Regions from separate parts of the Rhizobium sp. BR 314 genome, predicted to be linked through region 2. Evidence: riboswitches for the same ligand, from Rfam matches in the RefSeq annotation. Region 2 holds a riboswitch; each other region holds the start of a gene.
What was found. A riboswitch is a leader RNA that binds a small molecule or an ion and turns the genes downstream of it on or off. The one in region 2 is predicted to bind cobalamin.

Region 1 (9,983 bases), on a different contig from region 2:
CGGCAAGCCAGGAGTCCAGATCGCGTTGGACGCCGGCGTAGCGCCGCATCCAGACTCCATCCATTCGAATACCCTCGGTCTGCCAGCCTCGCAGCGCGGCATCGAAACGCCGCCACGCTGCGGTTTGGCGAACCTCCGGCCCCCGATAGGCGTCGGCATATACGCGGAAATCGAAATCCGATTGCGCATCCGACCGTCCCTTGCCACGCGAGCCGGCAAGGGCGACGGCGCCGCCGCCGTCTTCCGCCAGATCGGCGATCAGAGGGGTCATCGCGGCTATGAGTTCGGCTTCTCGGCTCATGATGGCACCGGGGCTGGGCTCTGCAATCTCCTTCAGTCTTTCAGGATCAGCTCGATGACCGGCGTCACGACGTCGGGCTTCAGAACTGGCAGTTCAAGCGTCAGGATGCCTTCGCCGACGGCGACGCCGATATTGGAATCGACCTCGGCATCCGGGTCGAGCCAATGAAGCTCGCTGGCATCGTGCAGGAACTGTGCATACTTCACCTTCCGCCCCAGTCCCTCGATGTGGATGTGGCGGAACGGCCAAGTCTGGATGTGCAGATAGAGCCGATTGCCCTTCTGGGTGAAGCGGCAGCCGCTCGGCGCCTTATAGGCGGAAGGGCCGGCGCCGTAGATCGCGCGGCCGTTCAGCCGCATCCATTCGCCATAGGCGTCGAGTGCGGTGATGGCGCGGGCATCGAAGGTGCCACGGCCGGTCGGGCCGACATTCATGAGAAGGTTGCCGCCGAGCGAAACCGTATCGATGAGGATGTTGATGAGCTGGCCGGCGTCCTTCCAACTTGTCTCGTCGCGGTAATAGCCCCAGGAGCCACTGAAGGTGTGGCAGGCTTCCCAGCGCACCGGCAGGCCGGCGACGGTCGGAGCGACGCGCGGGGTATATTGTTCCGGCGTCACCAGATCCGGCATGTGGTCGGCGTCGCGCGGCAGATCGAGACGGTCACCGACAATGATGTCTGGCTGCAACTGACGCACCAGCTTCATCAGGTCGTCGCTTTCCCATTCGGCGCGGCCCTTACCGGGTAGGCCCTTGTAGACGCGGCGGGGATAGCTGAAATCGAACCAGATGACATCGATCTTGCCGAAGTTCGTCAGGAGTTCGGCCACCTGATCGCGCATGTATTTGGCATAGCGCCTGACGTCGCGGCCCTCATTGAGTTTGGCCGCGTCCGGATGATTGCGCTGCGGATGATGCGCGTCAATCGGGAAGTCCGGATGATGCCAGTCGAGCAGGGAGTAGTAGAAGCCGACCTTCAAGCCTTCGGCGCGAAGCGCTTCGACGTAAGGGCCGATCAGATCCTTGCCATAAGGCGTATTGGTGACTTTGTAGTCGGTCACCTTGCTGTCCCAAAGGCAGAAACCTTCATGGTGCTTTGCTGTGAGAACGACATATTTCATGCCGGCCTGGCGTGCGCGGCGCGCCCATTCGCGGGCGTCGTAAAGATCGGGATCGAAGTTGTCGAAATACTTCTGATAGGCTTCAGTGGTGAATTCCTCGCGGTTTTTCAGCCATTCATGGCGTGCGCCGAGGGCGTAAAGTCCGAAGTGGATGAACATGCCGAAGCGGTCACGTCCAAACCATGCCTTGCCATCGGCCAAATTCTGGCCGCCACTGATCGCTGCGTCGCTCACACTATCCTCCCAGGATTTGCTGCTCAATCGAACCGGTTCGATTTCTATCATTGAATCGATCACACTATATGTCAAGCTCGCTGTTGAAACCTCTTTCGGCATATTGCTTAGTAGCCAGCAAATGCTAGATTTGCGTCGAAGATTCATCGAAAGAAATACCTTCAACCGGAAGGTCATCGGCGATAGAAACGGTTCGAAAAATCCATGGCAACTATTCGCGACGTCGCCAAACTCGCTGACGTATCCGTCTCGACGGTGTCGCTGGCTCTAAGCAATCCGGCGCGAGTCAGTCAGAAGACATTGGAGAAAATCCGGCAGGCGATTGCCACCGTCGGCTTCGTTGCCGATCCGCTTGCGCAAAGCCTGGCGCGCGGTCGCAGCCGCATGATCGGCTTCGTGGTCGGGAATGTAGGCAATCCGTTTTTCGGGGATATCCGGCGTGAGCTGGAGAATTATGCACTCGATCACGAACATTTTGTTGTCGTCACGGACTCCTCGGGCAAGACGGATCGCGAGAGAGCGATGGTTGAGCATCTGATCGGCCTCAAGACCGCAGGCCTGGCGCTTGCGCCCTCTGGGCACGACCAGAATTATCTCGATTTCGTCGCCGGCCTGAGTGTGCCAATTGTCTGCTTCGACCAGAAGGTTGCCGGCATCGAACGCGATTTCGTCGGTTCCGACAACCATCTGGCCGGCGCGATGCTGACAGAGCATCTCCTCCAGCTCGGTCACAGGCGCATTGCCTTTATCACTGGCCCGAGCCATATGCATACCGCGACGGAACGCTATCGGGGATTTACCGATACGATGGCAAATGCCGGTGTAGAGGTTAATCCCAACTTCGTCGTGGATGGACAGTTCACCCGCACGGCCGGCTATGAGGCGGCGATGCGTCTACTCATCCAGCCGGAGCGCCCGACTGCGATTTTGGGCGCCAACAATACGGTTGCGCTTTCGGCCCTGCAGGCCATGCAGGAACTGGGCTTTCGCTGTCCCGAGGATATCTCGCTCGCCATGATCGACAACGTGCAATGGAGCTCGGTCATCACGCCACGCATCACCATGGTAGTGCAGGATACATTGGCGCTTGGCGGTATCATCGCAAGACGTCTCATGCACCGCATCACCAGTCCTCAAGGCGCAGTCGAGTCGCCGCAGGATTTCGTGCTGACACCGAAATTCGTCCCCGGCAATTCCTGTCGCCGGATTTAACCCCTCACTCTCATCTCCGGCAGCCGTGTCAAAGCCGGCTGCGTACCGTCGTCATGCATTCTGAGCGAGGCGATGTTTGCTCCTGGCTTGGAGGAAGATTGCGATTGCTGTGTAGAGGGCTGCGAGGATCCAGAGGGTGAGGAAGGGATATCTCAGGTCGTGGAGGGGCGCGCCGAGCTGTGCGGTTGCGACGATGCCGTTGATGGCGGAGGTGCTGGGCAGGATGGTGGCGACGGCGTGCAGGAAGGGCGGTATTGCTTCGGTCGGCCAGGAGAAGCCGGCGAGGAACAGGAAGGGGATGCCGAGAGCTGCGGAGACGAGCTGCACCGTGAGCGGGCTGCGGAACAGGCTGGCGATGACCAGGCCAAGCGCGCTGACCGAGAGCACGAAGGGTAGGGCGAAGATGAAGATCGACAGCGGCGTGCCAAGGCGGGGGATGTTGTAAAGATAGGGAATGGCGATCAGATAGAACGGCGCGATGACGGCCTCCATGATCAGATAGGCGAGCAGCTTCCCCATGACGACGGCCACCGGCCCGATTGAGGCCGTAGGCCCGGTCCCGATCGCATCGTTCCTGTAGGTGCCGAGCAGGCCGACGCCGATCAGCAGCGTCTGCTGCATGATCAGGATGAAGGCGGCGGGCAGGATATAGGTCGCATAGCCACCCTGCGGATTGAACAGCGGCACCGCCGTGAACGGCATCGGATCCGCGGCGGCGGCGGCCACGCGGGGATCGACATCGGCGGCGACAAGCCGGGCCGTCTCGATCGTGGCGCCCATGGTCTTTGCGACCGCAGAAACGCCGCCGGAGATGCGTTGATAGATCAGGAAGTAGCTAGCGTCGGCATAGAGCGCGATTGGCGACTGCCGGCCGTGCAGCAGGTCGCGCTCGAAATATTTGGGAATGACGAGAAGGCCGGAGAGGTTGCGGGCATAGACCTCGCGCTCGGCGCTTGGTCGGTCGGGAAAGACGCCGCCGACTGCGACATCAGGCGATGCATCGATCCGGCGTGCAAGATCCCGGCTGCTATCCGTGCCATCGAGATCGACGATGGCGATCGGCACGTGGCGCAGGGCTTCGGTGCGATAAGGTTGCGGGTAGAGCACGGCATAGATGATCGCCGCGACAACAAGCACGGAAAAGGCTGGCTTCAGGGTCAGCACGCGCTTCAGTTCGATGCGGCAGATCGTCAACATATCCTTCATCCGGCCGCTCTCCCAGACGTGTTCGGTTCAGGTGCGATCGGCTGCTCGCGTTCGCGTAGCCGCCGCGCCCGCATCGCCTCCAGCCGCAAGGCCGTCAGGCCTGCCAACAGCACAACCATGAACAGCAGCACGGCAACCGGCTTTAGGGACAGATAGACGGGTGTGCCGCGCAGTGTCTGATCGATGCGCGCCGTCATGTACCAGGTGCCGGGGATAATCTCACCCCAGGAATAGGCAAAGGCATTCATGCCGATCCTCGGAAAGCCGATCCCCATGAAACCGAAGGCGGGCGCCATCAACAGCGTGCCGATGCTGATGGCGCTGGCCATCGGCTTCAGCAGCAGTGCCAGCAGCGTGCCGATAAGCTGGTTGGCCAGCACGAACAGGATGCCGCACGCCAGCAGCAGGTAGCGGTCGCCGCGAAGCGGCATGCCCAAGAGGCTGAAGAGAACCCAGTCGGCAATGCCGAGCACCACCAGGAACAGCAGCGTATAGGGGAGGATTTTGCCCGCCATCGCCGGCCACAATCCGCCGCCGAGGCGTCTCAAGATGCGCAGCCGATGGCTGGTTTCGACGTCGAGGCCGACTGCATAGGCCATGGTGGTGACGATGATGACCTGCAGCACGCTCGGCAAAAGGGCGGCGAGCAGGAAATGCGCATAGTTGAGCGATGGGTTGAACAGGGGAGTGACCTGCACCGGGATCGGCGCCAGCTGCTCTTCGGCCTCGTCGAGAGGCTGGCCCTGCGAAGTTCGCAGCGACAGCCTTATACCGGCAGCGACGGTCTGCACGGCGGCGCTGACGCCGCGCAGCGTCAGATTGCCCGTCGTCATCGTTTGGGTATTGTAGAAGAAGACGACTTCGGGGCGGCGCCCGGAAAAGACGTCACGCTCAAGGTTGTGCGGCAGCATCAAAAGCCCGTGAACGCTGCCGGACAGGATCAGCTGCCGCCCTTCGGCGAGATCGCTGACATTGCGGGCGACGGCCGCATCCGGCGTGGCGTCGACCGTCCTGATGATCGTTCTTGAAAGATCGGTGTTGTCGAGATCAAGCACGGCGATCGGCAGCTTCGTGGCAAGGCCGGCGCTGAAGACGGCGGCAAGCACGGCCATGAGCAGGAGCGGCAGCACGGTCGTCAGGAACAGCAGGAACGGGCGCCGCCGGAAATGGTCGAATTCCCGTCTGAAGACTGTCAGGAAACCGGGACGTAACCGCCCTTTCGCCATCATCTCAGTGCCCTGCCGGCGGCCAGGATGCAATGACGCTCATGCCGGGACGCAGACCTTGAACCGGCTTTACCGGGGTTGCGCGGACCTCGAAGGTGCGCAGATCGAAATCGCCCGTCGCCCGTGTCGCCCGCCAGGTGGCATACTGCCCCTGGGCATTGATCATGGTCACCTTCACCGGGATCTTGTCTTCGCCGAGTGCGGGCACGGTGACGTCGAAACCGTCACCGACCTTCAGGCCCTTCAGCAGATCTTCGCGAAGATTGAAGGTGAACCACGGGTTCTGCAGGTCGATCAGCGAGAAGATCGGGGCGCCTGTGGAAAAGTTCTCGCCGAGCTCTGCGACGCGCGTCGTCACCTGGCCGGAAATCGGCGCGACGATGGTCAGCTCATGGACGTTGGTCTGCTGCTGGCCAAGCGAGGCTTTTGCCTGCTCGACCTGCGCGGCGGCGAGGGCCTTTTCCTCCTTGCTCGCGCCGGCGACGGCCAGCTGCAGATTGGCCTCGGCCGACTCGCGCTTGCGGATGGCGGCTTCGAGGTTGCGGGCCGTTTCGTCGACGCGCGCCTGGGTCGAAGCCCCTGTCGTGATCAGCCTGCCCTGACGGCCAGCATCCTCCTGATAGAGTGTCACATCCGCATCCGCAGCGGCCAGCTCTGCCTGACGGGCTGCGATCGTCTCCGGCCGAGTGCTGTTGACCCTGACGAGATCGGCCTCAGCGACCGACAGTGCCGCCTCGGACATGTGAAGGGCGGCGGTCAGCTGCGGGCTCTCCAGCTCGGCGATGACTGCGCCGCGCTCGACATTATCGCCGACATCGGCATTGAGTTTGGTAACCCGCCCCGAAACCCGCGGGCTGATATCAACACGATTGGCTGAAACTTCACCCTGTACAATAAGTGGCGGAGGCTTCGTGGCAAACCATAACAGGACACCGAGCACTCCAACGATCACGATGCCAATCACAACACGAAGCGTTCGCAACATACAGTCGCCTCCAGAGTTCCCCTTGGAGGCTCGCGCCTCCCAACAGTTGACGGCAGGCGCATGGTTCATGAACTGGCCGGGGTTGCGGCGATAGCGAGACAAGATGCGTATCCGCGCCAGTCCGCGTCATCGTCGCTGCGTCGGCCGACTGTCCCTGTGCCGGCGATTGCCATGTTTCCATGCGGACTGTAGCAGAGGAAAATAACAAAAGCACTTACCGCCAAGCAACTTAACGCCTTTCCGCCCTTGAGTTGCCAGCCACCCGCTCCCGTCGAGCACGGATCGCGTCGTTCGACCTCTTAATTGAGCGGGGGTGCTTGACCATCCTGCGTAAAACTCCAGATAGGCTTGGTCGCCGCCGCTTTCAAAAAGGTCAATCATTCACCTCAACCAACTCTTCGTCTGTTTTCCATAAGCTTGTTTGTTCTCTCTAGGCGTGGTGTCTGGGAAATCCGTGGCCCTGGGTGCTACAGGTCGCACGCACTGAATGCCGGGATACCGGAGGGCGTCTTTTTGAAAATTCTGTCATCGCGATGATCATCATTTCCTGTAGCAATCCAAAAGGTGCAGTCGTTTCTTGGGCAGCCGAGAGGCGTGATAAACCATCTCGTAGAGATTTTTTGGTATTTCATTCTGACTTCGACTATGGCGTGGCCGGGCCGTTCGCTTTGGCCTCGCGCGAGGATTGGGAACGTTGATGGAAATTCAAACGCACTTGCCTTCCCTGGTGCGTGTTCTGGGGCAGGTAGCGATCATCGTCTACGCCTATTCTTTGGTCACCCGGACTATTGAGCGCGGCATTCTGAAATCTGTCGCTGTCGGACTGCTCTTCGGTCTCGGCGGTATTCTATCGATGAGCGATCCCATTCGATTCATGCCCGGTGTGATTCAGGATGGGCGCTCGATCCTGCTCGTTCTCACGCCTATTTATGGCGGTATCGTCGGCACTGTCGTTGCCGCCTTCATGATGGCCATCTTTCGCTATTTGGTCGGTGGCCTGGGAGCCGTAAGCGGGGTTGCCGGCATTTTGATCGTCGCGACCGCAGGATATGTTCTGACGCTTCTGCCGCGACAGTTGACCGGCACCGGATGGAGGCGCTCGGCTCTGTTCGGCCTTGCGACGACGACGTCTCTCGTCGTTCTCGTTTTCCTGCCATGGTCCGTCACGCGCGAACTTTTGATCTCGGCGGCGCTGCCGGTGACGATCGTCAACATCCTCGGCGTCATGTTACTGTCGGACTTGCTTGAGAAAGAAAGCTACCGCATCGGTATTCAGCGCGCGCTCGAAAACGAAGCCACGCTCGATCCGCTGACTCAACTTCCGAACCGCCGTGTCCTGCAGCGGGAAGGCGATCGCTGCAGCAAGGAAGCCGGGATGCGGCGGGTTCCTTTTTCGATCATCATGCTCGACATCGATCATTTCAAGAAGATCAACGACAATTGGGGCCACACTTTCGGCGATACCGTCCTGGCCCGGGTGGCGGACGTGATCCGGCGGACGGTGCGCAAGACCGACATAGCCGCCCGCTATGGCGGCGAGGAAATTGTCGTGCTGCTGCCGAATACGGATATGCGCGCCGCCGGCATCGTTGCCGAGAAGATCCGCAACGATATCGAGGCAACGGTTCTGATGTTCGGGCAGGAGACCGTCCATGTCACTGCCAGCATCGGCATTGCCTGCTCCTTTGAGCCATCGACGGATTTCAAATATGTTCTCGAAGCAGCCGACAAAGCGCTTTACCGCGCAAAGGCCGGTGGAAGAAACCGCGTTGAACTCGCGGAAACCGCATAGGGCTGTATCTGAGCGTCCTTCCGCCAACTTCGCCGTGTCGCGTTCCCGGCCTTGTTTGTACCGCTGTCTTCTTGACGGAACTGGTCGTCCGGCTTAACTGGATACGACGGTTCCCCAAGGAAGACTCCGCGGGGATTAATAGGGAACACGGTGAGGACGACCCAAAAGGGACCTAGACCGTGGCTGCCCCCGCAACTGTAAGCGGATTGCCGATCATCCGGACGTGAACAGGGTTCTGTTCATCTTCGAAGGCTTGAGGGCCGTGCCACTGCGACCACAATCGCGGGAAGGCAGATGATCGTCAGATATTCGCAAGCCAGGAGACCTGCCGTCGATCACGATCCAATCACCCGGGCGGGGATGCCCGGAAAGGACAGAGAATGATTGACCTGAGCCTTCGACATTACCAGGCGTTTTTCGGCCTTGATTGGAATCTCCCCAACGGGCGGTCCGTCTGAGCGCAATCGCGCCGACGCCGCCAATTTCCCATTCCGATCGAGACCTTTCATGCGCCATTTTTTGACGACCTTTACTTTTGCACTTGGATTGACCGGCTTTGCCGCCTCCGGCTTCGCGGCTACCCAATATCCGCTCACGCTCGCCAATTGCGGCCAGCAAGTTACCTTTCAGAAGGCCCCCGCCAAGATCGTATCCATCGGTCAGGGCATGACCGAGATCCTGCTGTCGCTTGGCCTTGCTGACAAGATCGCCGGCACCGCCGTATGGGTCGGTCCTGTGTTGCCGCAATATGCGGAGGCCAACGGCAAGATCCCGCGTCTTGCGGATAATGACCCTAGTTTCGAATCCGTTGTCGGCAAGGAGCCGGACCTTGTCGCTGCCGAATTCGAATGGCATGTCGGCACACAGGGCTCTGTCGGCAAGCGCGATCAATTCTCCAAGCTTGGCATCAATACCTACGTCGCTCCGACCGATTGCGTCGCCAAGATCAACGCCGAGGGCGGCGACGGTGTCCGCAAGGAACTGTTCACAATGGATCTCGTCTATCAGGAGATCAATGAACTCGCGCAGATCTTCGACGTCAAGGATCGCGGCGACGCGTTGGTTACGGATCTGAAGAAGCGCGAGGCGGATGCTGTCGCATCGATTGCCGGCGCAAAGGCTAAGGACCTTCCGATCGTGTTCTGGTTCTCCAGCAAGGAAGTCAGCGGCGATGCCTATATCGCCGGCAAGAACAGCGCTCCGGCCTATATCCTGAAAACGCTCGGCGCGAAGAATGTCGTGACGACGGAAGAGGAATGGCCACTGGTCGGGTGGGAAACCATCGCACAGGCCAATCCTGTCGTGATCGTCATCGCGACGATGGACCGTCGCCGCTATGCTGCCGACGATCCGAAAGTCAAGCTCGCCTTCCTTGAGAAGGACCCGGTCACAGGCCAGCTCGACGCCGTCAAGAACAAGCATTTCGTCATGATGGATGCGCAATCGATGAACCCGACTATCCGGACGATCGACGGCATTGAGATACTGGCCAAGGGCATCAAGTCCTTCGGTCTGGCGCGTTAAATATGCGTCTGATCACGGAGCGGCGAGACAGGTGGGCGCTATTGGCGCTCACCATGGCTGCATTCTTCCTTTTGGCCTTCATGATCAGCCTTGCGGTCTCGATCGGCGAGATCTCCATCCCGCTGTCGACGACGGCCAAGGCCGTATCGAACCGGTTGTTCGGGACGGATTTCGAGCTTAGCCTGATACATCAGGGCATAGTCTGGGATTATCGCCTTAGCCGTGCGCTCGTTGCGGCAAGCGCTGGGGCGTCGCTGGCGCTGAGCGGTGTGATCCTACAGGCCCTGCTGCGCAATCCGCTTGCGGAACCCTATGTGCTTGGCATTTCCGCAGGCGCCTCCACCGGCGCGGTCTGCATCATGATCCTCGGGCTCGGCTACGGCAT
Region 2 (9,983 bases):
TCGTCTGTCCGATGCGGACAGTGCTTTCCAAGCGGCCTTCGACGCATTTCAGCATTCCGAGGCTGCCCAATCGGTCGCTTTCAGCGACAGCGGGCGTTTGTTCGGCTTCGATTTCACCCTGCGCCGAATACGACAAAATTTCCTCGATCTCGCCGACCGCATCCGAGAAAGCCGCGGTGATGAAAGCGAACGGCCGACTTGAGCACGCCGGCCGTTCGCTGAGCATCACCAACTCCACATGGTTCCATCCGACAGCCGTGCCACGTCGAGATAGGCTCGCCGATAGGGGTATTTTTCAGCAGCCTTCTCATCAATATCGACGCCGTGTCCCGGCTTTTCGCCACTATAGAGCTGGCCGTCCTTCAGATGCCATTCGTGCGGGAAGACGTTCTTCGCTTCATCCGGATGGAAGGCATATTCCTGGATCCCGAAATTCGGCACCCAGCGATCGAAATGCAGCGCCGCACCCATGGTGATCGGCGACATGTCAGCCGCGCCATGGCAGGCGGTGCGGATATGATAGAGGCCCGCAAGATCGGCGATGCGCCGCACATGGGTTATGCCGCCGGCATGCAGCGGCGTTGTACGAATATAGTCGATTAGCTGGTCCTGGATCAGCTGGCGGCAATCGTGGATCGAGTTGAAGACTTCGCCGAGGGCGAGCGGCGTGGTGGAGTGCTGCCGGATGAGCCGGAAGGATTCCTGGTTTTCGGCGGGAACCGCATCTTCGAGCCAGAAGAGCCTGTGGCGTTCTACTTCCTTCGCAAGCGCTGCAGCTTCTTGCGGGGTTAGGCGATGATGAACGTCGTGCAGGAGGTGAAGATCATAGCCGAACCGATCGCGCAGATGGTCGAGAAGCTTCGGCAGGAACCGCAGATAGGTGGGCGTGTCCCAAAGCGTTTCGCGCGGCTTGTCCTCTGCTTGCACGAGCGAGCCGACCTTTTCGACGCCGTAAGTCACCGGTAGGCCAGGAACGGCGCTTTGCACGCGGATCGCCTTCCAGCCCTCTTCCTTGAAGGCGGCAACCTTGTCGGCCGTCTCCTCGATCGTCTCGCCATTTGCATGGGTATAGGCGAGCATATGCGTGCGGCTGGCACCGCCGAGCAACTGGTAGAGCGGCATGTTGGCCGCCTTGGCCTTGATGTCCCATAGTGCCACGTCGACGGCGGCGATCGCCGCCATGGTAATCGGGCCGCGGCGCCAATAGGCGCCCTTGTAGAAATACTGCCAGATGTCCTCGATCTGCGACGCATCGCGGCCGATGAGGCAGGGAACGAGATGATCCTGCAGGTAGGAGGCGACGGCCAGCTCGCGGCCGTTCACCGTTGCATCGCCGATGCCGTAAATCCCTTCATCGGTTTCGATTTTGAGGGTGACGAAGTTGCGCCCGGGCGAGCAGACGATGACCTTCGCATTGGTGATTTTCATGGGAAACCTTTCCTGGTCTTTAAACGAAATCATGCCTTCGGATCGGGGATCTGCTCGATGCGACCGAGGACGAAGACATAGGAGACGATGCCGATCGCCAGCATCACACCTGCCAGCAGGAAGGCACGACTGAAGGATTGCGTGGCGCCGACGATGAAGCCGGTGATGATCGGAGCGGCAATGCCGGTTACGCTGTTGAGGAAGTTCATGATGCCGCCGACGGTGGCGGCACCGCCCTTCGGCGCGATGAGAGCGGGGATAGACCATCCGGCCGGTGCAGCCGCGGCAAGGCCACTCAGAGAGATGGTAATCCAGAGGATCGCCCAATAGGGGTCGGCAGTCAGTCCGGCGCCGACTACGGCCAGACCCATCAGCATGCCGAGGACAATAATCGTCTTGCGTACCCGGGATTCGTCGTGACCCTTTCGGATGAAGTGGTCGATCAGCCAGCCGCCGATCAGAAGGTCTGAAGCCGTGGCAAAGATCCAGGGAATTGTCGTGAAGCTTGCCGACTTCAGAATATCCATATGCATCTCCTTGACCAGATAACCCGGCAGCCAGAAGATGAAGAGGGCAAAGGCGTAGCCGTAGGCGGCAAAGCCGATCGAAAGGCCCCAGACCTTGCGATTGCGCAGGAGATAGCCGAGCATGCCAACCGCATTGGCGGAGGCCTCGCCTTCCTGCGCCGCACCACCGGCCTTCAGATAGGCGCGCTCCTCGTTCGAGAGATTCCCGTCGGCGCCGGGATCGCGATAGAATAGCCAAAACAGTGCGAAGAAAACGAAGCTGATGATCGCCGTGGCGATGAAGCCGCCGCGCCAGCCGAAGTGGAGCATCAGGAAGGCGACCAGCGGAATGGCGATGACGTTGGAGAATTTTGCAGCCGCATCAAAGAGAGCCGTTGCAAGCCCGCGCTCATGGCGCGGAAACCAATAGCCGGTTGCCTTCGAGTTGGCAGGGAAGCCGGGTGTTTCGGCGACGCCGAGAAGCATGCGTGAAAGAAAGAGCGTCTGCATGCCGGTCGAGAAGGCCGTGATGATGGAAGCGACACCCCAGGAGAATGTGCTCCAGCGCATGACGCGCTGGACGCCGAAGCGGTCAAGCAGCATGCCCACGGGGATTTGCAGGAAGCCATAGGTCCAGCCGAAGGCGCTGAAAAGTATGCCCATCTCAGCCGGGCCGATGTGAAAGTCGTCCTGGATGAAGGGCGAGGCGACCGTCAGGTTCACCCGGTCGAAATAGTTGACGAGAACGCCGAGCGCTAACAAGGCGCCGATCCACCAACGGCGATTGGTGGATGGCCGCTGCATCGTCGAGGCAGTGGTTGCGTGTTCGATTGTCATGAATCCTCCCATATGAAATATCACGCTACTAATCTGAAATTTCACATGAGGCAATAATTTTGATATATGGAGCCGAAAGTCAATGCCGATCCAGGTTGATCGGATGTGGGAAGCGACGGCTGAGCCGGGTGGGAAAAGATCGATTGCGCGATGACGAAGACGGAGAAGCAAACCCGGAGCCTGTCAGAGGAAGCCTATGATCGCCTCGAAGGTATGATCGTTTCCACGGAGCTGCAGCCAGGCGCGCGCTACACCATCCAGCAATTGCAGGAGCAATCCGGCCTGGGACGCACGCCCGTTCATGACGCCGTAAAGCGCCTCTCGGCCAACCAGCTTATCTATGTCAGCCCGCGTTCAGGCTTGAGGATCGCGCCGGTCAATCTGGCGCAGGAAAGAACCTTGCTTCCCTTGCGTACGGAAATGGAGGTCATCGGCTGCGGACTGGCAAGCGAACGTGCCACGCCGCAGGACCACAAGATCTTGCGGACCTTCATCACTGAACTGGAGGCTTCAAAGTCGGAGCTTAGCCTGGAGCGCTTCAACTTCACCGATCGTTTGCTCAACAAGGCGATCCTGACCGCATCCGGCGAACCGCTTCTGGCAAATACGCTCATCCCGCTGCAGACACTCTATCGCCGCACCGGATGGATATTCCACACCTATCTCGGCCCCGGCGCATCTATGGCGACCATGATTGAGAGCCACATTTCCTTGCTGCGGCTCATCGTCTCCGGAGATCGCGCGAATACCGAGAAATTCGTCCGTGAAATGATGCAGGACCTGTCGAGCATGCTGCTGCAGGTGCGCCAATCGATCGATCCCGCGACGCTCGATGTGAGCCTGGCCGACATGACCGTGCGAACAGGAATAGCTGGCCCGATCAACTGACGGAGGGCCTTGCTGATCGGTCAGGATGCCGACATCACTGCTTGGCCGCCGCGGGGATTTCGATGGTGCTCGCCGGCAAGCACTGCACGGCATGATTTTTTCCTTCCCTTCTTGGCAATGCATTAAGGGTTGAGGTTGAATATGCTAAACTATGAATAAGGTGCCGCGCAGATACGATCTGGATTTCCTCAGGGTCGCAGCTTTCATGCTGTTGATCGTCTACCACGTCAGCTTGATGTATAATTCGAGAAACTTCCTGCTAAAGGCGCCGGACACCTCTCCTATTTTCGATATTATTCACTTATGGACTCATCCTTGGCGGATGTCCCTCCTGTTCATCATCTCGGGGACTGTGACGGGTATGTTGCTGACGCGGCAATCTCCCGAGGCATTGCGGAGCGCGCGCACGAGACAATTACTGATACCTTTGCTGCTGGGGCTGCTATTTCTGATACCTCCCCAGATTTACGTATGGTTGAATGCCGGTTTGGATGTGAATGTCAGCTTCTACGATGTCGTTTGGCACTACCTCACGTGGACGCCGATACGCCTGCCGGACGGCGAACTGGCGCAACTCGCGGGGATGCAGCATCTTTGGTATCTCGCCTATCTCTGGATCTATACGGCTATCCTGACGCTTGCCGTATCGGCGAGGCCGCAACTCTTGGTTTTTGCTGGTGACAAGCTCGCCTCATGGCTGACCGGAAAATGGCTTCTCATCCTGCCCATCATGTTCTTCGTGCTGCTGCGACTCCTGCTCAGGCCGGTATTTCCGCCGACGTCTAATCTGTTGGGTGACTGGTATAGCCACGCCATCTACATAGCCTGCTTCTTCATCGGAGCGGCACTGGCCATGCGTGATGATTATTGGGATGCGGTTGTCAGCATGCGAAGGCCGGCCTTGTGCCTGGCTTTGGCATGTGCGCCGGTCTTGGCGTTGCTGTTTGTGGCGATGCCGCTGCCGGAGCCTGAAAAATGGCGCCTGGTTGTCGGGCAAGCAATTGCGGGCGTTTTTCAGTGGTGTACCATCGTCGCCGTTCTCGGCTACGCAAGAATCTGGTTCAAAACCGAGAATGCCGTCATCCGCTATCTAAACCGGGCGGTTCTTACCTACTATGTGCTTCATCAGACCGTCATGCTGCTTATCGCCTACGTATTGGATCAGCTCGGACTGATGTCTGCCTCGCTGTTCGTCCCCATCGTCGTTGTTACCCTTGCGATTTGCGCGCTGCTTTATGAGCTGAAGCGGCAGCTTGAGGCTTCCTGTAAAGCGATGTTCACCGCCCGCTTCGCATGATGTCGCGTGGCGATAGAACCGGCTGAGATAGCCGGTTTCTCTCTTGCGTTGGAGCCGCGAAGGTCCTGTCGTGCATTCGCGCTATTAAATGCGCGACCTCAATGGGTGGCGCCGGATCCGCCGGCGGAGACGATGGCAAAGGGCTGCCCCTCTACGTGGATATCGCGAACCTCTTTTAAGGTCTCTCCGTCGACCAGATGCACCTTGCTTTGGCGGGGATCGGTAATGGCGATGAGTTTACCGGCAACAGCCAGGCGCGGCCGTGGATCGCGCCAATGGCCATCCTTGCTGTAGGGTTCGGTCACGCGCTCTGATTTTGCGATCACGCCGTCCACCACGTCGATAAGATGCAGTCTGCCATCTTCCGTCAAGACATAGGCATGTTGCGGCTTGGCAGGATCAAGCACAAAATCCACGCGCCGGGTTGGAAGTTCGATCAGCCTGTAGGGAGTGGTCTTGTCGTCTGGATCGATGAGCACGATGTTCTGCTCGCCGTAATTGCCGAGAAAGAACTGCATAAATGTGCCGCCGAGCAGGGTCGAAACCTTGCCCTTCGGCAATGCCGCACCATAGGCGAGCATCTCCATCTTCGGGCCGTCGACTCCGCCGGGACGAACGATAAACACGCCTTCTTCGCAACCGAAGGCGACCAGCCGGGCAGATGTTGCTTCTCCATGTAGGCCCGTGCAGGTTCCAATTTGACCGACCTGTTTCCCCTCACGATCAAGTATCCGCAGCCCGAGGCGCGGCGGCAATTCGCCTTCCTTCACCGGCGCGTTCAGATCGGGCGCCGACACAAGGAGGTGGTTGCCCATCGGCACCGCGACACCGTGATGGGCGGCGGTCGTGTCAAATGCGCGAATTTCGGGCTTGTTCTGGAGGAGATCCGCCTCCGAGAGGAGGTCGAACTTGCCGCCGCGATCATAAAAGATCGTCACCTCGTTGGCGTGGCTGACCACATGGCCCGGCTTCTCGCCCTTGATCACGGTTGCAATCAGTTTCGGATCGGAAAGGGCGATATCGCGGTGATCGCCATGATCGGAAAGAGATATGCCGGTATCGACTGCTAGTACCACATTCTTTTCGCCCTGTACGGCAAAGACTGTCCTGCCGGATTGGCTGAGCGAAAGGGATGCATATCCTTCGATGTCGAAACGGCCGATCTCCTTGCCGCTCGCGACGTCGATTGCCCGAACCACCGGCAGGCTATGGTCTGCGACGAACAGTCTCCATGTCTCCGATGCGACTTCGTCGTCGGCGAGAGACGAGAATGGCAATAACAATGCGCAGACCAGCGAGGTGGCTGCGAGAAGGTGATTTGAACGAGAGTAAAACATGGATGATCCTTTATGTAATAACATTACATATCAATTGTTATAAAGTAACATCATGGTTGTCCAGCCCCACAGATGCAGGGTTTGGTGGTGCTATCCACACATTATCAACATTCAAATTAAGGCAGGGATGTCGGAACCAGTTGACGCAACTTTAACCTCATATACTATATATAGTGTTCGAGGTTCCTTCGATTCGCAAGAATTGGAGGCTAAGATGGGAATACGGTCGGCAGCCATGATGATTGCCAAGCCGTAGCTGCCCCCGCAACTGTGAGCGGCGAGTGTTCGTTCGAAATGGCCACTGAGACCAGCGTCTTGGGAAGGCGGATCGAATGCTGCGACCCGTGAGCCAGGAGACCTGCCTCGAGCATAACGTCCACGGGCGGGGTGTCCGGATGGCGAGCGAAGGTTCGCGCGGCATGATTGTCGTCGTCTTTGCTCCCGCGAATGCCCCGCATGAATAGCTTCGGGGTGAAGTCCATGTTTTTGAGTACCCATATCCGGCTTCGCGAATGACGGTCGTTTAAGCGACCAGCCGCGAGCTGCATCCGTTTCTGCTGTCATCCCGAATGCGGGCATCCTTTGGTGCCCGGACCCTTTTGCACGCCTATATATAGATACGAGGACATCCAATGGTTACCGTCTACAGCAAGCCCGCCTGCGTACAATGCACTGCGACCACCCGCGCTCTCGACCGCCAGGGCATCGATTACACCATCGTCGACGTTTCCACCGACAGCGAAGCCTACGAGCTGGTGCAGGGCCTCGGCTACCGTCAGGTTCCGGTCGTTATCGCCGGCGAACAGCATTGGGCCGGTTTCCGTCCCGACATGATCAGCGCCCTCGCCTGAGGACTTGAAGGTGGGTGAGCTCGTCTATTTCTCCAGCAGATCCGAGAACACCCATCGCTTCGTTGCCAAGCTTGGCTTGCCGGCCGCTCGCATCCCGCTTTCAGCGGGCGAGGAGCTTAGAGCTGCCCGTCCGTACGTTCTCATTGTCCCGACCTATTGCGGCGAAGGGGGCAAAGGTGCCGTGCCCAAGCAGGTCATCCGCTTCCTCAACGATGCGGATAACCGATCAAATATCCGCGGGGTCATCGCCGCGGGCAACAGCAACTTCGGGGCGACCTACGGTATCGCCGGCAGCATCATCTCCGACAAATGCAAAGTGCCGTTTCTGTATCGGTTCGAGCTTTTGGGGACGGCGGAGGATGTTGCCAATGTCAGACACGGATTGGAACGATTTTGGACACGCTAACGCTTGACCGGCCAGCAAAGGCCACGGAAACGGCACTGGACTATCACGCCCTCAATGCCATGCTGAACCTCTATGACGAGCAGGGTCAAATCCAGCTCGACAAGGACCGCATGGCGGCCAAGCAGTATTTCCTTCAACACGTCAACCAGAACACTGTGTTTTTCCATAACCTGCGGGAGAAGCTGGATTATCTGGTGACTGAAGGCTACTACGAGCAGGAGGTGCTGGATCAGTATTCCTTCAACTTCGTGCGCGATCTCTTCGATCATGCCTATGCGAAGAAGTTCCGTTTTCCGACGTTCCTCGGTGCGTTCAAATATTACACCAGCTACACGCTGAAGACTTTTGACGGAAAGCGCTATCTAGAGCGCTATGAAGACCGTGTCTGCATGGTTGCACTGGCGCTCGCCCGCGGCAGCGAGCAGCTTGCACGCGACATGGTGGACGAAATCATTTCCGGCCGTTTCCAGCCGGCGACGCCAACCTTCCTCAATGCCGGCAAGAAGCAGCGCGGCGAGCTAGTTTCCTGCTTCCTGCTGCGTGTCGAAGACAATATGGAGTCGATCGGTCGCGCCATCAATTCCGCGCTGCAGCTCTCCAAGCGCGGCGGCGGTGTGGCACTGTCTCTCACTAATATTCGTGAGGCTGGCGCCCCGATCAAGCACATCGAAAATCAGTCTTCTGGCATCATTCCCGTCATGAAGCTGCTGGAAGACTCCTTCTCCTACGCCAATCAGCTGGGTGCAAGACAAGGGGCCGGCGCCGTCTATCTGAACGCCCACCACCCCGACATCATGCGTTTCCTCGACACCAAGCGCGAGAATGCCGACGAAAAGATCCGCATCAAGACGTTGTCGCTTGGCGTCGTCATTCCCGATATCACCTTCGAGCTCGCGAAGAACAATGACGATATGTACCTGTTCTCGCCCTATGACGTGGAGCGTGTCTACGGCGTGCCGTTTACCGAAATTTCGGTGACGGAAAAGTACCGCGAGATGGTAGCCGACAGCCGCATTCGCAAGAAGAAGATCAAGGCGCGCGACTTCTTCCAGGTGATTGCCGAAATCCAGTTCGAAAGCGGCTATCCCTACATCATGTTCGAAGACACGGTGAACCGCGCCAACCCGGTCGCTGGCCGCATCACTATGAGCAATCTCTGCTCGGAAATCCTGCAGGTGAGCGAAGCGAGCGAATTTAGCGACGATCTCTCCTACAAGCACATGGGCAAGGACATCTCCTGCAATCTCGGCTCGCTCAACATCGCCGCCGCAATGGACAGCCCGGATTTCGGCAAGACGATCGAAATGTCGATCCGCGCGCTGACCGCCGTCTCCGACATGAGCCACATCTCTTCTGTGCCCTCGATCGAGAAGGGCAACGACGACAGCCACGCCATCGGCCTTGGCCAGATGAACCTGCACGGCTATCTCGCCCGCGAACGCATTTTCTACGGTTCCGAAGAAGGCGTCGATTTCACCAACATCTATTTCTACACCGTGACCTATCACGCCGTCCGCGCCTCCAACTTGCTCGCAGTCGAACGGGGCCAGAGCTTCAAGGGCTTCGAGAATTCGAAATACGCCTCCGGCGAATATTTCGACAAATATACCGGACAAGAATGGAAGCCGGCGACCGCGCATGTGGCCGAGCTGTTCGAAAAGGCCGGCATTGCCATCCCGACGCAGGAAGACTGGTTGGAACTGAAGAAGGCCGTGATGGAAGGCGGGCTCTATAACCAGAACCTGCAGGCCGTGCCTCCCACAGGCTCGATCTCCTACATCAACCACTCGACCTCTTCGATCCATCCGATCGTTTCCAAGATCGAGATCCGCAAAGAAGGCAAGATCGGCCGCGTCTACTACCCGGCCGCCTTCATGACCAACGATAATCTCGACTACTACCAGGACGCCTACGAGATCGGACCGGAAAAGATCATCGATACCTATGCGGCGGCCACGCAGCATGTCGATCAGGGCCTGTCCCTGACGCTGTTCTTCCGCGATACCGCGACCACCCGCGATATCAATAAGGCGCAGATCTACGCCTGGAAGAAGGGTATCAAGACCATCTATTACATCCGTCTTCGTCAGATGGCGCTGTCCGGCACCGAGGTGCAAGGCTGCGTTTCCTGCGCCCTCTGATTTCCGGTTTGAAAGGACATTCCCGTGAACATGCAATTCAAGCCGGCAAGTCGTATCCGTGCGATCAACTGGAACCGCATCGATGACGATAAGGATCTCGAAGTCTGGAACCGCCTGACCGGCAATTTCTGGCTGCCCGAGAAGGTGCCGCTGTCGAACGATATCCCATCCTGGGCGACCTTGAAGCCGGAAGAGCAGCAGCTCACGATCCGCGTCTTCACGGGCCTGACCCTGCTTGACACGATCCAGAACGGCGTCGGTTCGGTCAAGCTCATGGCCGATGCCGCGACGC
Region 3 (9,983 bases), on a different contig from region 2:
AAAATGATGGCGATCGCGACCAGCGCAAAACCGTTGAGGAAGCCCACGGTGAAGAACTGGCTATTGATCGCCACCAGCGTATTCCTGCCGAGGCCACCGACACCGACCATGGAGGCGACGACGACCATGGCGAGCGACATCATGATAGTTTGGTTGATGCCGGCCATGATGGTGGGCAGCGCGAGCGGAATCTGCACGTTGAAAAGTTTCTGTCGGTTCGATGAACCGAAGGCATCCGCAGCCTCAAGCACTTCTCTGTCGACGAGACGGATACCGAGGTTGGTCAGCCGGATCATCGGCGGGATGGCATAGATGACGACGGCGATGAGACCCGGTACCTTACCGATGCCGAAGATCATGACGACGGGAATGAGATAGACGAAGCTCGGCATGGTCTGCATGATGTCGAGGATCGGGTTGACGATCGACTGCAGCCGGTCGGACCGGGCCATCAATATGCCGATCGGCAGGCCGATAACGACGGCGATGAGCGTACAGACCGTCACCATTGCGAGCGTTATCATCGTGTCGCCCCAAAGGCCGCACACTCCGATGAGAATCATGGAAATGGCGGTGCCGGCGACGATCTTGAGGTTTCGGCTGGCGGCATAGACGACGAGCATCATGACGACAAGCACAATGAACCAAGGCGTGTTGGTGAAAAGCCACTCCAAATAATTCAGAAACCATTGCAGCGGCTGCACTATGGCGTCGATGAGATTGCCGTAGGCGCGCACGGATGCCCTGAATCCATCATCAATATTCTTGCGTGCGGCGCGTATGAGCGACTCGTTTATTGCCGGAAAATTGCAAAGCACGTCCGGCAGGATCGTACATTGAATAGCCATGTATTTCCCCTTCTTGATCCGGTTCTGTCCAGTCCGAGCATGTGGCCTTTCATGTTCGAACTGTATTACAGCGCTGCGACCGGTTCTGCAGGCTGCTTTTCAATTCCTACTACATTTGCCGGCGCCAATCTGTGCTCGTTGCGACCTGCGACCGCGTCTGTCCGTCGGTCGTTGCCTCCAGCGAATATGAAATAGGCGACAGGCGGAGGCCTGCCGCCTATGCTTTCGTGCTGATCAGAGCGATGCCTTGACCTTCGTTGCGACGTCAGCCGAAACCCACTTGGTCCACATGTCGGGGTAGGTCTTCAGGAAGTACTTGGCGCCGTCCTCATTGGTACCCTGATTGTCGGTCATCCAGGCCAGAACCTTGCCGACGGTGGCGTTATCCCACTTGCGGGTCTTCATGTAATCCATGGCGATGCCGGCCTTCGATGCGAAAGCCTTGGTCACGACCGTATAGACGTCAGAGACGGGATAGGAGTTTACCTTCGGATTGGCGCAATCCTGGATCGCAGTGCAGGCATCCCACTCCTTCTTATCATGCGGCACGTTGAAGCTCAGACGTACCATCTCGTACTTGCCGAGGATGGCCGTCGGTGCCCAGTAGTAGCCGAGCCAGCCGCTCTTCTTTTCGAAGGCGTTGGCGATCGAACCGTCGAGGCCTGCAGCGGAACCGGTGTCTACCAGCGTAAAGCCAAGCTTGTCGGCGCCGAGTGCCTTATAGAGGTTGGCGGTGGAGATCTGGCAGTTCCAGCCTGCAGGGCAGTTATAGACCGCGCCCTTGGAGGAATCTTCAGGGGCAGGGAAGAGTTCCGGATGCTTCAGCGCATCCTGAACGGTCTTGATGTCGGGATGGGCGTCGGCAAGGAATTTCGGAATCCACCAACCTTCGACGCCGCCGTCGCTGAGGAGCGGCGCTGCCTCGATCAGGCTACCTTCGGATACGGCCTTGTCGAGTGCCGTTCGCACGGCGTTGACCCAAAGCTCGGGCGCGACGTCGGGCTGGCCCTTTTCATTCATGGAAGTGAAGGTCGGTTGCGTATCGCCGGTGACCAGCGTGACGTTACAGCCGTAGCCGTTCTGAAGGATGATCTTATCGACCTGAGCGGCGACGCCGGCAGAGGCCCAGTTCATCTCGGCGATCGATACGTCGCCGCATGATGCCGCGTGCGCCGAGCCAGCCAAAGCATAGGCGCCAAATGCAAAGATGGCGGAAGCGAGAAGCTTCTTCATTTGATGATGTCTCCCAATTTTTCGTTACGTTGCGGATATCGGCGCGGCATATGCATGATATGAGAGGCAAGCATGATGTCTGTCGATCCCTGTCAGCGGTGGTTCAACCACAACCGTTCATACGCCGCTGACGACGCCCGCACGGTCCCCTTTGCTGCTGTCGTGCATTTAGTCTTTTTGCGACCGCGGAACCCTGTCGCGGTTGGGCATTCTTTGCATCGACAACGGGCAGCCTAAGGATTTAAAGAAAGAAATCAACAGTCAGGCCGCGGGATGGACTTATCGTGCCTGTTGGAGAAGCGGATATAAGCTTATGAATTAGCCTATTTTCTGCTATTCACGGCTGCAAAATGGGCAATGCGAGCCCCGTGAAAGCCATCCGGCCTGGATGAAATTAAATAAGCCTAAAATATCGCGTCCCTGAAAGACGTTTTTTATTCCATTTGCGTCGTTTGCGATTTCATAACGACAATGGGAAAATTTTCAAAAAAAATTCAAATTCACTCTTGGTTAAGCACTTAATAACCGTCCGGTAACGATGTCGGTTTATCAATCAATGCGTGGCGGGGGACACCGCTGCTTCTCCGGATCAGGTATTGCGTACCGGGGGAAGCGAACCTTGCGGCGTATGTGCAAGGAAGCCGGCGTTTTTGGCAAACCGCGCTGATCTTCGGGTCGCGCGGTTTTCGCGCTTCTAACGCAACTTGCGCAGGTGTCTTGAGCGGTGTTGCGACTTGCACCATGGGCAAAATCAAAAGGCCGGAAGCGCGACGAGCGAATCTTAGAGATCGCGATGCACTTTCGTGCCTGTGCCAATATTGGCCAATCAGCCGGCTTCGTTCCCGCAGCGACAAAATATAAAGCCGCCGATGCGGGCGCATGGCGGCTTTTCGCGCTGAGGAGCTGCGGCTTGACCCGGTATTAGCCGACGTTGTAGGTGCGGATAAAGCCGATCGTGCCAAAGCGTGTGTCCAGCTGCTGTACGCGGCTTTCCGGACGGTGCGACGGAAGCTTGCCATTCCAGGCGATCTGGATGGAATTCTGTCTGTTGAAGATGAAGAGCATTGGGGTTTCCTCCGAGCAGCAGCGGCCCGTTTCGTTGTATCTTTTCGCGATGGAAATAATCCTCTTCGGGATAACTAACAACGGATGGAATCGTCATCCGATGTCGCAAATGGAGCATGATGACGACTGATGCATTTTTGCCTGGCGCAGATGGCATCTGGCCGTTAAAGATCGCGGCGAAATCAAGGCAGAATGCCGGGTTTTCAGGGGGGGCACGCCATCTTGGAGCGCAGGGGAATGACAAGGGCGATTATGCTGCAGGGAACCGGCTCCGATGTCGGAAAAACGGTATTGGTCGCCGGACTATGCCGCCTGTTTGCCAATCGCGGCGTAAGGGTTCGTCCATTCAAGCCTCAGAACATGTCCAACAATGCAGCCGTAGCTGAGGATGGCGGCGAGATCGGCCGTGCCCAGTGGTTGCAGTCACTTGCTGCGCGTGTCCCGTCTTCTGTGCATATGAACCCGGTGCTGCTGAAGCCGCAATCGGAAACCGGCAGCCAGATTATCGTGCAGGGCAAGGTCTGGGGGCATGCCAAGGGCAGGGATTATCAGGCGCTGAAGCCGCAGCTGCTTGGGGCCGTGCTCGAGAGCTTTGCCACCATGCGGGCGGGAACCGATCTGGTCATCGTCGAAGGGGCGGGTTCGCCGGCCGAAATCAATCTGCGGCGGGGCGACATTGCCAATATGGGTTTTGCGACGCGCGCCAACGTGCCCGTGGTTCTGGTCGGCGATATCGATCGCGGCGGCGTCATCGCGTCACTGGTCGGCACCTACCATATCCTGCCGGAAGAGGACCGGCGCATGATCCGCGGCTACCTCATCAACAAGTTTCGCGGCGATGTATCCTTGTTCGCAGAGGGCATCGAGGCGATCGGCGGCTTCACGGGCTGGCAATGCCATGGCGTCGTGCCGTGGCTCAAGGCGGCATCGCGCCTGCCTGCCGAGGATTCCGTCGTGCTGGAACGGCTCGCACGCCGTTCAGCGGGTGCGCTGAAGGTTGCTGTGCCCGTGCTGTCGCGCATTGCCAATTTCGACGATCTCGATCCGCTGCGGGCCGAGCCCGATGTCGATCTCGTCTTTGTGCGCCCCGGCGAGCGTTTGCCTGCCGATGCGGCACTCGTGGTACTGCCGGGCTCGAAGTCTACGATCGGTGACCTGCTGGACCTGCGTGAACAGGGCTGGGATCGCGATATTGCCGCGCATATGCGCCGTGGCGGCCGCGTTGTTGGCATTTGCGGCGGCTATCAGATGCTTGGACGGATGGTCTATGATCCGCTCGGCATCGAGGGGACGGTTGCCGAAACGCCTGGATTGGGCTTGCTTGATATCGAGACGGAAATGGCGCCGGAAAAGACGGTGCGCAACAGCCTTGCCGTTTCCAAAGAGTACGATGTTCCGCTCTCCGGCTATGAAATTCATCTCGGCGTGACGACAGGAGGCGACTGCGAGCGGCCGTCGGCCGTCATCGATGGGCGACCCGATGGCGCCATATCGCCCGATGGTCGCGTGATGGGCACCTATCTGCACGGTTTGTTCGGCAGCGACGCCTATCGGGCAAAGCTGCTGGCAAGCTTTGGTCTCGCCGGCGAACGCATGGACTATCGGGCCAGCGTCGATGCGGCGCTGGACGATATTGCTCGGGAGCTTGAAACAGTACTTGACCCCGCCTGGCTGGATAGCCTCGTTCACTAAGTCTGATGTCGATGGCCTGCTCTAGAGTTCGCCCGAAACTTCGCGGCGACGACGATCGAGTTCTTCGCTGTAGCGCCGCAGCGTATAGCTTTCCGTCAGCAGACCGATGACCTTGCGCTCGATCAGGTCGTTGACGACTACCAGCGCTTCACTCTTGGTCTGGTCGAACATCGCGGCGGCCTGTTTGGCATTCATCTGCGGCTGCAGGAACTCGTTGCGAAAACGGATGAAATCGGCAAGGCCGTGTTCTTCGTCGTCCTTTTCGATCGGGCTGGCATAAACGTCCGGCACGAGAACCATTCCGGAATACTTCTCGTTCTTGTCGATCAGGATGACGCGCTGGGCCGAGCCGATCGGGAAGTTCTTGCGGAATTCCTCGATGCTCATGTCGATGCTGCCGGTGTGAACATCGGGGCGCATCATGCGGGCAACGGTGAGGTTGCGGATCCAGCCGACATCGTGCGCGCTGCGGATGCTTTCGCCGCGCAGATGGAAGCGCCACGTCGCGAAGGAGTAGCCGAAGGTCGTACGCACCACGAGCGACGACGTGATGACTGCCGCCAGCACCAGCGCGGTAATCGGGAAGTCGCCGGTAATTTCCAAGGCCAGGAACGTCATGGTTAGCGGGCCGCCGATGATGGCGACAGCCAGCGAACTCATGCCGACCACCGCGTAGACGGCAGGCGTCAGAGTCGCGTGATCGAGATAGGGCGCACAATAGGCGAAGATCTTGCCGAGCAACGCGCCCATGAACAAGGAGGCGAAGAACAGGCCGCCTCTGAAGCCGGAGCCGATCGATACGGCTGACGCGAGCGACTTGAGGAGGAAAAGCCCGACGAGCGCGCCCAGCGTTACGTCCGTGGACAGATTGAGATGCAACGCTCCATGGCCGGCCGACAGGACCTGCGGCGAGATCAACGCCAGCAGACCGACGACCAGGCCGCCGAGGGCCGGGCGGAAGGGCATCGCGATGGCGCTCTTGCGCGCCAGTTCCTCGACCCAGGCGACGCCCTGCATGATCAGGATGCCGATACCGGCACAGAAGGCGCCGAGCAGGACGGCCGGAAGGTAGTCCGCCGGGACGATCGCGCCAAAATGATCGATATCGATGGCGAAATCGTCGCCCGCGAGCAGCCGGGCGATCATCGTGGAGATCAACGCCGAAACGACGACCGGTGTCAGTGTCAGGATGGAATAGCTGCCGATGATCAGCTCGAAGGCGTAGAAGGCGCCGGTCAGCGGCGCATTGAATGCGGCAGCAATGGCGCCTGCCGCGCCGCAGCCGACGAGCATGCGCAGATCCGCACGGCGCATCTGCATCTTGTAACCGAACTTCGAAGCGATGCCGGCGGCAAGCTGCGTATAACCAGCTTCAAGCCCGACGGAGGCGCCGAACCCGTTGGAGATCAGGTTCTGCACGGCGACGATGATACTGTCGGTGAGCGACATGCGGCCGCCATGCAGCGCATTGGCCTCGATCGGGTCGACCATGGGCTTTTTGCGCGTGCGCGACAATATGTAGAGAAGAATCCCGAGAATGATGCCGCCGGCGATCGGCGCGATCAGCAGTACCGACTTGTCGGGAATTGCGACGGCTGCCGAGCTGAGGCGCTCGTAGTCCGTTATGCCGTAAATGAGGCTATGCAGCTTGCGCGAGATGTAGCTCATCGCAATCACGGCACAGCCTGAGGTCACACCTGCCAATGCGCCGGCAAAAACAAGCCCCAGTTCGCCACGGCGCAGCAATGCCCTGAAACGACCAAGATCGAATAGGACCGAGAAGACGCCAAGACGGCGAGGTTGAAATTTCTGTAGCATGGGGAGCGGACGATATATTCTACTCGAATGTGGGAGCTTAACCTCTATAAACTCCTAACATCAAAGAAATGCGGCAAAAAGACTGCTGCTCTCCGGGGAATTTGCTACGAGTTCGCGCGTGAAGCGGAGAATGTCGCAATGACGCCCTTGATTGACTCGAACTGGGCGAGAGCCTAATCATGATCGCCATAACGAATGGTTCCTAGGCGGCGATCTGCCGCATGGGATGAAAAGGGAATGTGAAGGGACGGACCCAATCCGGGCGTTCTCATCACAGCCGACCCCGCGACTGTAGAGCGGTCAGGGTCTTTCGTTCGGTTTGAAGCCTATTTCGTCGATGATTCGCATGGGGCGAACGAGGCGGGGTAGGCGCAAGTCGGAAAAGCCACTGGCGTGGCATCATGATCAACCGGGGTTGGACGCCTCTCATTCTACGAATCGTCCGCCTTTTCATGATGGATTGCCGGGAAGGTGAGAAAGACCCGCTGGCGCACGATCGGGGGCGACCGGTTTCGGTCCGCCCCCGTCGCGGCGCCTTATCCGCGAGCCAGGAGACCTGCCAGGCGTGCCGGGCGAAAAGCCTGTTTCGGGAACGCGAGTTCCGCTGCCAGCACGGAGGTTGTCATGGCGCAAGACGAGTTTTCGGCGTGTAGACGCCATTTTTCCAGTTTCAGCCACGTGCTGCCGACACGCCCCGTTGTGCGCGGGCGGAAATAGCGTATGTCCTCTTCGACTTCTCAGGCTGTTTTCGTTCTTGGTGGGGCGCGCTCAGGCAAATCCAGATTCGCCGAATCCCTGATTGTGGACACCGGGCTTGAACGTCACTACGTGGCGACAGGCCGGGCGTGGGACGATGAGATGCGCGAGCGCATCGCGCAGCATCGTGCCGATCGCGGCGACCTGTGGTGGACACATGAGGAGCCGCTCGATCTGGTGGCGCAGCTTGCCGCTGTCGACGCTGAAGGGCGCGCAATACTCGTGGATTGCCTGACGCTCTGGGTTACCAATCTGATGATGGCCGAGCGGGATATGGCGGTGGAGTTTGCTGCTCTCACGGAATTCCTGCCAAAGACGCGATCGCGGCTTGTTCTCGTCTCCAACGAGGTGGGTCTTGGAATCGTGCCGGAAAATCGCATGGCGCGCGAGTTTCGCGATCATGCCGGCCGTCTGCACCAGATGGTCGCGGCGGCAAGTGCCGAAGTCTATTTTATCGCAGCGGGTTTGCCGCTGAAAATGAAGGGTTAATCCATAATGAATCAGGAAAAGATTCCCGCCACCGTCATCACCGGCTTTCTTGGAGCCGGCAAGACGACGATGATCCGCAACCTCCTGCAGAATGCTGCGGGCAAGAAGATTGCCTTGATCATCAATGAATTCGGCGATCTCGGCGTCGATGGCGACGTGCTGAAGGGCTGTGGCGCAGAGAACTGCACCGAAGACGATATCATCGAACTGACCAACGGCTGTATCTGCTGCACTGTCGCCGACGATTTCATCCCGACCATGACGAAACTTCTGGAGCGCGATTCGCGCCCGGACCACATCGTCATCGAGACCTCGGGCCTTGCGCTGCCGCAGCCGTTGGTCGCCGCCTTCAACTGGCCTGATATCCGTACGCACGTTACCGTCGATGGCGTGATCACCGTGGTCGATAGCGCTGCCGTTGCCGCTGGTCGCTTTGCCGACGATCACGACGCAGTCGAAGCCCGCCGCATCGAGGATGACTCGCTCGATCACGAAAGCCCGATCGAAGAACTGTTCGAAGATCAGCTGACCTGCGCCGACCTCATCGTGCTCAACAAGACCGATCTGATCGACGGTGAAGGTCTCGGCCGCGTCCGTGCTGAGGTCGCCTCGCGCACCGCCCGCAAGCCGACGATCATCGAAGCGAAGAACGGCGACGTGCCGGCGGCCGTATTGCTCGGCCTCGGCATCGGCACGGAAGACGATATCGTCAACCGCAAATCGCATCACGAGCTGGAGCATGAGGACGGCACGCCGCACGACCACGACGAATTCGATAGCTTCGTCGTCGAACTCGGCCCCATTGCCGACCCGGCCGCCTTTGTCGATGCGCTGAGGGGCGTGATCGCCGAGCATGACGTGCTGCGCCTCAAGGGCTTCGTCGATGTCCCCGGCAAGTCCATGCGCCTGCAGCTGCAGGCCGTCGGTAGCCGTATCGATACCTACTTCGATCGCGCCTGGACACCGGGCGAAGCGCGTGCAACCCGGCTTGTGGTCATCGGTCTGCACGAGATGGACGAGGCGATCGTTCGCAAGGCGATCGAAGCGCTGGTCTAAGGTCAGTCCATGCACCTTCTCCTAGCTCAAAAGGGAACGATCAGCGACGGCGAGGAGGCGATCGACCTCGGGCAATCGCCCGGCGATATCCTCTTTCTATCGGCCGCCGACACCGAGCTTGCGGCGATTGCCGCAGCGCACGGCGAGGGTGGTCGCTCCCTTCGGCTTGCGAGCCTGATGAGCCTCAAGCATCCGATGTCCGTCGATACCTATGTCGACAGGACGGCCCGGCATGCGAAGCTGATCATCGTGCGGGCGCTGGGAGGCGCAAGCTACTTCCATTACGCGTTGGAGGCGCTGCATGCCTGTGCGGCGCGTCAGGGTGCCTTGATTGCGGTGCTGCCGGGGGATTCGAAGCCCGATCCGGGGCTGACGCCTTTTTCCAATGTTGCGCTCGATGATCTCAATGCGCTCTGGTCCTATCTGATCGAGGGCGGCAAAGCGAATTCCACGGAATTTCTCACTTACGCCGAGGCGATGCTATCAGGCGCCGAGAAGCCCATGCCTGCCGTGCCGCTGATGAAGGCCGGCATTTGGTGGCCGGGCAAAGGTGTGATCGGCGTTGAGGAATGGAGGAGGGTTTCCGTTTCGGAGGTGGCGGCCCCTGCAGGACTCGAACCCCCGACGGTCGCGATTTCCTTCTATCGCGCACTGGTCCAGAGCGGTGAGACAAAGCCTGTCGAAGCCATGATGCAGGCGCTTGTCGCTGAGGGCATGCGGCCTCTGCCGGTCTTTGCCTATAGTCTCAAGGATGCCGTGTCCGTCGGCATTCTCGAGAGTGTCTTTACCGAATTGAAGCCGGGCGTGGTCATCAACGCCACGGGCTTTGCCGTTTCGGCGCCGGGCGCGGATCGTCAGGCGACGGTACTGGAGACGGGCGAGGCCGTCGTTCTGCAGGCTATCTTCTCGGCTTCTTCGAAAGAAGCCTGGGGGGCATCATCTCAAGGGCTTTCGGCCCGCGATCTCGGTATGAACGTGGCGTTGCCCGAGGTCGACGGGCGCGTTCTTGCCCGCGCCGTGTCCTTC

Region 1: it holds a riboswitch for cobalamin, as region 2 does, so the genes downstream of both, QD461_RS09355 (ABC transporter substrate-binding protein) here and nrdH (glutaredoxin-like protein NrdH) in region 2, are expected to answer to the same signal.
Region 3: it holds a riboswitch for cobalamin, as region 2 does, so the genes downstream of both, cobU (bifunctional adenosylcobinamide kinase/adenosylcobinamide-phosphate guanylyltransferase) here and nrdH (glutaredoxin-like protein NrdH) in region 2, are expected to answer to the same signal.

What each region holds. Positions count from the first base shown of each region.
Region 1 covers NZ_JARWLA010000005.1:124,589-134,571, forward strand. The annotation lists gene QD461_RS09320 (DUF4037 domain-containing protein) at 1-301, opposite strand, end outside; gene QD461_RS09325 (alpha-L-fucosidase) at 334-1,653, opposite strand; gene QD461_RS09330 (LacI family DNA-binding transcriptional regulator) at 1,858-2,865, shown strand; gene QD461_RS09335 (ABC transporter permease) at 2,917-4,071, opposite strand; gene QD461_RS09340 (ABC transporter permease) at 4,068-5,300, opposite strand; gene QD461_RS09345 (HlyD family secretion protein) at 5,302-6,282, opposite strand; gene QD461_RS09350 (GGDEF domain-containing protein) at 6,980-8,074, shown strand; cobalamin riboswitch at 8,165-8,422, shown strand; gene QD461_RS09355 (ABC transporter substrate-binding protein) at 8,582-9,598, shown strand; gene QD461_RS09360 (FecCD family ABC transporter permease) at 9,601-9,983, shown strand, end outside.
Region 2 covers NZ_JARWLA010000007.1:180,805-190,787, reverse strand. The annotation lists gene QD461_RS12640 (FUSC family protein) at 1-202, shown strand, start outside; gene manD (D-mannonate dehydratase ManD) at 226-1,428, opposite strand; gene QD461_RS12630 (MFS transporter) at 1,458-2,771, opposite strand; gene QD461_RS12625 (GntR family transcriptional regulator) at 2,922-3,659, shown strand; gene QD461_RS12620 (acyltransferase family protein) at 3,811-4,956, shown strand; gene QD461_RS12615 (hypothetical protein) at 5,055-6,293, opposite strand; cobalamin riboswitch at 6,457-6,674, shown strand; gene nrdH (glutaredoxin-like protein NrdH) at 6,926-7,144, shown strand; gene nrdI (class Ib ribonucleoside-diphosphate reductase assembly flavoprotein NrdI) at 7,155-7,550, shown strand; gene nrdE (class 1b ribonucleoside-diphosphate reductase subunit alpha) at 7,538-9,691, shown strand; gene nrdF (class 1b ribonucleoside-diphosphate reductase subunit beta) at 9,716-9,983, shown strand, end outside.
Region 3 covers NZ_JARWLA010000004.1:316,226-326,208, forward strand. The annotation lists gene QD461_RS08585 (ABC transporter permease) at 1-848, opposite strand, end outside; gene QD461_RS08590 (ABC transporter substrate-binding protein) at 1,083-2,081, opposite strand; gene QD461_RS08595 (hypothetical protein) at 3,003-3,146, opposite strand; gene QD461_RS08600 (cobyric acid synthase) at 3,384-4,838, shown strand; gene QD461_RS08605 (chloride channel protein) at 4,860-6,656, opposite strand; cobalamin riboswitch at 6,836-7,235, shown strand; gene cobU (bifunctional adenosylcobinamide kinase/adenosylcobinamide-phosphate guanylyltransferase) at 7,377-7,901, shown strand; gene cobW (cobalamin biosynthesis protein CobW) at 7,908-8,957, shown strand; gene cobN (cobaltochelatase subunit CobN) at 8,967-9,983, shown strand, end outside.